Regions from separate parts of the Halobacillus sp. ABR2_026 genome, predicted to be linked through region 1. Evidence: riboswitches for the same ligand, from Rfam matches in the RefSeq annotation. Region 1 holds a riboswitch; the other holds the start of a gene.
The links. Region 1 has a riboswitch for FMN ahead of ribD (bifunctional diaminohydroxyphosphoribosylaminopyrimidine deaminase/5-amino-6-(5-phosphoribosylamino)uracil reductase RibD). Riboswitches for the same ligand answer to the same signal wherever they lie in the genome.
Positions count from the first base shown of each region.

Region 2: it holds a riboswitch for FMN, as region 1 does, so the genes downstream of both, ACXADE_RS14900 (ECF transporter S component) here and ribD (bifunctional diaminohydroxyphosphoribosylaminopyrimidine deaminase/5-amino-6-(5-phosphoribosylamino)uracil reductase RibD) in region 1, are expected to answer to the same signal.

Region 1 is NZ_JBSWTM010000001.1:3,524,073-3,527,459, forward strand. Features, by position in the region: gene ACXADE_RS17975 (bifunctional 3,4-dihydroxy-2-butanone-4-phosphate synthase/GTP cyclohydrolase II) at 1-44, opposite strand, end outside; gene ribE (riboflavin synthase) at 57-707, opposite strand; gene ribD (bifunctional diaminohydroxyphosphoribosylaminopyrimidine deaminase/5-amino-6-(5-phosphoribosylamino)uracil reductase RibD) at 707-1,804, opposite strand; FMN riboswitch at 1,944-2,093, opposite strand; gene ACXADE_RS17990 (glycoside hydrolase family 13 protein) at 3,099-3,387, shown strand, end outside.
Region 2 is NZ_JBSWTM010000001.1:2,877,258-2,880,644, reverse strand. Features, by position in the region: gene ACXADE_RS14905 (HD-GYP domain-containing protein) at 1-96, opposite strand, end outside; FMN riboswitch at 1,653-1,799, shown strand; gene ACXADE_RS14900 (ECF transporter S component) at 1,956-2,549, shown strand; gene ACXADE_RS14895 (TraR/DksA C4-type zinc finger protein) at 2,581-2,958, opposite strand; gene ACXADE_RS14890 (hotdog fold thioesterase) at 2,992-3,384, opposite strand.

The sequences.
Region 1 (3,387 bases):
CCTTGTTTTAATTCTTCTATCGCTTTTTCCACTGAATCAAACATTGTTCCACCCTCTTATGCAAAGCCGTTATCTGACAGGAACTGCCTGCTCAGGCCTGACTCCGGCTTCTCTTTATTTTGTCCGCTCAGAAAATGAGCCACATACTTTCCGATCATGTCGCACTCAATATTGACGCTCTCCCCAGGTCCTTTCGCTCCGAGCACCGTGTGCTCCATCGTATGAGGAATCAGGGAAATCGTCACACCGGTATCGCTTACCCCGAACACGGTCAATGAGGTACCATCCACAGCAATAGACCCTTTGTATACGAAGTATTCGATTAAATCTCCTGGTAATTCTATTTCATAGTATACGGCATTGGATTCCGGCTTTTTGGATACGATTTTACCTGTCCCATCGATGTGGCCGGAAACTAAATGCCCGCCAAAACGGCCGCCTGCAGCCATAGCACGCTCTAAATTCACAGGGTCGCCCTGCTTCAACTCATGAATGTTAGTAGCCCTGTAGGTTTCCGGCATTACATCAAACGAGACGGTGCGGTCGGTATAATTCGTTACAGTCAGACAGACACCATTGACGGAAATGCTGTCACCGAGTTGAACATCTGTTAAGACTTTTTCCGCTGTAATGTTCACTTCGAGTGCTTCTGTCTTATTTTTCACTGACTTTAACATTCCTATTTCTTCAACAATCCCGGTAAACATTAAAATTCTCCTTTTTTAACGGATACGATTTTCATATCGTCCCCCAATTTTTCAGAAGAAACGATATCAAAGGATCTTACATTTTTTAAATGCTCAATCCCTTTCCCTCCCACAGGTGTTAAGGCTTCTTTGCCGCCAATTAGTTTCGGAGCAATATAGGTAATGATTTCATCCACTTTTCCAGCCCGGACAAAAGCATCCGCAACGGTAGAGCCTCCTTCAACAAGGAGAGAAGTTACTTTTTTTGCTCCTAAATATTGAAGGACTTCTTCGATTGTAATTTCCTCTCCGCTCAGCGGAATAATGTGGACATGCTCTTTTTGTTTGAGAAGCTCCATATGCTCAGCCTTCACATGCTTTCCTGCAAAAATCCATGTAGGCGCAGAATCATCCTGAAGCAGCTGGGAAGACGGCGGAATTCTGAGATCGGTATCGAGGATGACCCGGATCGGGTGGCTTCCTTCCCCCTCAATACGCGTCGTAAGTTTCGGATTGTCTACCAATACCGTGTTGATTCCTACTAATATCGCGTCTGATAAATGACGATATTGATGTCCGTCCTTCCTTGCCTCAGGACCCGTGATCCATTGGCTTTCACCCGTAGACGTTGCAATTTTCCCATCCAGGCTCATGGCAGTTTTCAAACGGATATAGGGTTCTTTTTGTTGAATGTAGTGAAAAAAGCTTCGGTTGATTTCATCGGCTTCGTCTTTCAGTACATCTGTCTTCACTTCCAGGCCCTGTTCCCTCATCATCCGTATTCCTCGACCGGAAACTTTTGGGTTGGGGTCATTGGATGCGATTACGACTCGTTTAATACCAGCAGCGATGACCGCTTCTGCACATGGGGGGGTCTGCCCATGGTGGCTGCATGGCTCAAGAGTCACAAAGATTTCTGCCCCCTCTGCCTTTTCACCAGCCATACGGAGCGCATGAACTTCGGCATGTGCCTCACCTGCTTTAACGTGGACACCGACACCTACAACTTGATTATGTTTCACTACAATAGCAGCAACGGAAGGGTTCGGACTCGTTTGTCCAGCTGTCGCACCTGCCATATCCACGGCCATCCGCATGAATTTTTCATCCCTATTCATTCTTCACACCGCCCTTTTCAACATTAAGGAAAACAAAAAAGACCCTGAAGAAGACATACTTCTCCAGGGTCTTATGGACGTAAATCGCATACTCCAAAAAAGGGTACACGTGTATTGAACTTTTGTACCTTTACGTTCCTTCAACCTTCTCCCATCCAGACTTTAACTGTCGGCTTTGGAATTCCACCAAATCAGGGAGAACCGTGCCTAACACTGATTCTCCGTCGCGGGCTCAGAGCATATGCTCATTACCGCCGGCTGGGATTTTCACCCGACCCCGAAGGTTTTCGCTATTCAATTTTCTATTACAATATAAATCATATCGGATATAGAGTGGAAGTGCAATTCAAAGCTCTCCTCCCACCTACAGAATCTCTATTGTAAAAAAACACGAAATCCGCTAATATAGACCTCATCAGGAAAACGTTTGCACAACCTACTGGTCATTGAATAAAAGCGATTTATTATCCGAGACTTGAAAGCCATCAAGTTTTTCTTTTTTCATCCCAACCATGTAATCTTGTTGAATTATTACGAAACGGAGTCTTTCACTAAATGGCAGGATTCTTGAAGACTTGATTTCGAGATGTTTTTTGAGTGGATGGGGCTACGGGGAATAGCTCGCTTTCCGCGGGAGCGCGGTGAGCCTCCTCGGACTACGTCCTGCGGGGTCTCACCAAGCACTCTCTTCCCGCAGGAGTCTCGCCATTCCCCTCCGCCCCTTTGCCATATAAGTGTCTCGAAACCACTACTTAAAAAATCAGCTGTATGGGTAAGAGAAGGGAATGATATAATCTCTACCGCATGAACGTTTAGCATACGCAAATGCTTGATACTACGTATGATCTGCCCGTCTAGGGGAGAAGAATGGGAAACTTACGAATCCATAAAGATGTTCGAACCTCAACCATTCAAGCTCACCCTTTTTAAAGTGGCTTCGAGACACTTATAAGGGAAAGGGGGCGGAGGAAAACGGTGAGACTCCTATGGGACGTGTGGGACAGGTGAGACCCCGGAAGGCGTAGCCTGAGGAGTCTCACCGCCCGCCCCATGGAAAGCGCACCTTTTCCCGGAGCCCCTAGAATCACACAAACATCTCGAAGCTGAGTCTTCAAGAAAAGGGAGCTTTCGTTGAATAAGCCAACTATAAAAATGAGAAACTTCCATGAAATTGGAAGTTCCTTTTTTGCAGTACTATCAACACTAAACTTTAACAGAGCCTTTTCATAAAGGCGCAATCGATTGCATCTATTCAGGGTATAGTTCTACAAACGAAGCGAAATGAGGGGATACTATGGAACGTGTATGGTGGAAAGAGGCTGTAGGATACCAGGTCTATCCGCGCAGTTTTCAGGATTCAAACGGGGACGGAATCGGTGATCTTCAAGGTATGATCAACCGGTTGGATTACTTGAAAGAAATGGGCATTGATTTCATTTGGATCTGCCCGATGTATAAGTCTCCTAAAGACGATAATGGATATGACATCTCGGATTATCAGGATATTCTCGAAGAGTTCGGGACGATGGAAGATTTCGACCAGCTGCTCAAAGAAGTGCACAAACGGGACATGAAATTGATCA
Region 2 (3,387 bases), 650 kb from region 1:
TATATCGTCATAGGGAACTCTGTCTTCTCTTTGTTCAGCTATATATTGAATGATTTTAAAGTCTTCATCGTCATAGATATGTTCATTGTTTTCCATATTGATATGGTGGTTTAATCTATTTTTTAATTCTTCAAACCATTGATCAATAACTTTAGGACTCTTCTCAACATATTAAGAAATTTCATCTAACGTATACGCTTCCATAAAAATGACCTCCTGAGCATAATCTAATAAAAGACGATAAAGAATGTCCGCATTTTTTATTGTAAAAATTAAATGGTTTTGGTCTACGTAGCTCTTTAAGGGATAGTTACAATAGTATATAACCATAAGTCATTAATTTAAATCATTAAAGCTTTGATAAGGTGACCTGGTTGGCAGTAATCTTCTACATATTTAAAACTAGGTATTAATACATTTTCCCAAACCGATTCTTCAGATCTTCCTAATATTCCTTGGGGAATATTAGGAAGATCTCATATACCCCAACAGTCTACGATCCTGCTGGATTTTTTTGTTGTCAAACAGTTGTCTGAATTTAGCAACCATCACCAGTTTCTATTCTAAAGGCTCTGTTAAAGTTCAGTGTTGATATTTGCAGCAACGGATGGAAGTGACAATGAATGATAGGATGGTAAAAGGAGTTTATTTCCAATTGTTGAAACCTTTGAATGATCTCCTTTCACGATCCTACCATTGAATCTTGTTGGATTATTATTTCGAAACGGAGCTTTTCGCTAAATGGCAGGATTGTTGAAGACTTGATTTCGAGACTTCTGTGTGGTGGATAGGGCTGCGGGGAATGACTCGCTTTCCGCGGGAGCGCGGTGAGCCTCCTCGGACTACGTCCTGCGGGGTCTCACCCTGAACTTTTTTCCTCGTAGATATCCGGTTTCTGCGCCTAGCGGCTAGTGAGACTTCCCTCGCTTCTGTACGATAAGTCAACATCGAATCTCTTCGTTCTTCGTGTTTCCTTTATCTCCTCCAGCTCAGTCCAGTCCATACGCCGCTGAACGAGGCGCCTGCACACTTAAGATAGGAGTCTCGCCATTCCCCTCCGCCCCTTTGCCATATAAGTGTCTCGAAACCACTACTTGAAAAATCAGCTTGTATGGTTAAGAGAAGGGAATGATATCATCTCTACCCCATGAACGTTTAGCATACGCAAATGCTTGATACTACGTATGATGTGCCCGCCTAGGGGAGAAGAATTGGAAACTTACGAATCCATACAGATGTTCGAACCTCAACCATTCAAGCTCACCCTTTTTAAAGTGGCTTCGAGACACTTATAAGGGAAAGGGGGCGGAGGGAAACGGTGAGACTCCTATTGGACGTGTGGGACAGGTGAGACCCTGGAAGGCGTAGCCTGAGGAGGCTCACCGCCCGCCCCATGGAAAGCGAACCTTTTCCCGGAGCCCCCTAGAATCACACAAACATCTCGAAGCTGAGCCTTCCACAAACGGGAGCTTTAGTTGAATAAGCCAACTGCAAAAAGTAACTTCCATAAAATTGGAAGTTACTTTTTGCAGTAATATCAACACTAAACTTTAACAGAGCTATTCTAAAAGAACCGGTGTAAATAATCTCAAAACATTAAACTTGCGATATTCCAAGGTTTTGTATAAAATAAATTTACAATATCATATCGATTCCATCTTCGGGGCAGGGTGCAATTCCCGACCGACGGTAAGAAGAACAGTGGTTCTTTAAGTCCGTGACCCGTATGTTTCCAACATGCGGTGGACCTGGTGAGAGTCCGGGACCGACAGTTAAAGTCTGGATGGGAGAAGATGTCGAACGGAACAGATAGGTGAAAATCTATCTGTAATTTCCTATGGACACGCCTACCCTTAGCCCGAATGCTACAGGGTTATTTTTGTGTCCTTATTTATTAGGCCGTTTACCTTCATCTGGGATGTGAATCGATGAAAAGATGAAGGAGGAGATCGATGATGAGATCCGATACAGGACAATCATCAAAACTGCAAAAATTAGTAATTCTAGCTTTACTTGGTACCATTTCAATGGTGTTGATGTTTTTGAAATTTCCGCTTCCCTTTTTACCCCCTTATTTAAAAGTAGATTTCAGTGATATTCCTGCTCTTCTTGCGGCCATAATGTTTTCGCCGCTGGCAGGCATCGTGGTGGAAGCGTTGAAAAATGGATTATATACAATTTTTACAGGGGTTTCTGATCCTATCGGGGTCGTTGCAAACTTTTTTGCGGGTGTTCTGTTCGTTGTTCCTGCCGCCCTTATTTATCGTAGAGGACGTACAATGAAATCTCTTGTTCTTGGATTGGTTTCAGCATCCATTTTTATGGCTGTCATCATGAGTGTCCTCAATTATTTCCTAATACTCCCTGCTTACAGTTGGTTTATGGGATGGGAGACTATGAGTACAGATGTTAAGTGGATGACAATTATGGCGGGGATTCTCCCGTTCAATGTTCTGAAAGGTGCGATTGCCGGGACGCTCTTTGTGTTCTTGTTCGTTAAGATGAAAGGATGGATAGAACAGAAGAGTATCCGTCAGACGGCCGCATAAAAAAGCGAGGGGTGGTCACCCCTCGCTTTTTTTATGCGTTTTTTTCATTCTCAATTTCGTCTACTTTATAACGGGCCGTTGGCATAGCTTCCAGACGTTCGACAGGAATGGGCTCTTCCGATTTCTCACTTAATCCATAACGTCCTTCTTCTATCCGCTGCAATGCATCTTCGACTTCCATTCGTTTTTCCCGGGCCTGCTCGTAAAAGGTTTGTTCTTTTGCCCGTTCAAATTGGTCGGTTCCCTGGTCGCCTGGATGATCGGCTACACTGGATATTTCACCGGTCCGATCATTCTCATACGCTTCTTTTGCCTCGTCCTCTCTGTATTCTTCCATATGCGCTTCCGCTTCTTCTTTCATTTCCAGAAGGCGGTTCTTAAATTTTTGGATCTGCTCTTCATTCAACATCCTCGATCGACTCCTTTCAACGTAGCATTCCATTCATTTTTTGGGGACGACTCCGATCGTACATCGCGATAAACACAAAGGATCTCCTTTATCATTGGTGATGACAATCTCCCAAACCATCGTATTTTTACCGATGTGTGCGGGGGTTGCCGTCCCTGTTACATATCCTTCGCGGGTACTTTTAATATGATTGGCATTAATTTCCACACCGAACACCTGTTGTTTGTCAGGGTCTATGTTTAAGAAGGCACCGATGCTGGCTGCGCTTTCTGCTAAGGCGACACTGGCACCTCCATGCAGGAATCCCATAGGCTGATGTGTTCTGTGATCCACAGGCATTCGTATCTGGACCTTAGCCGCTTCGGCAACGACAACTTCCATTCCCAATGCTTCCATTAATGTATTGTCCATCATAGATCTATTCATTTT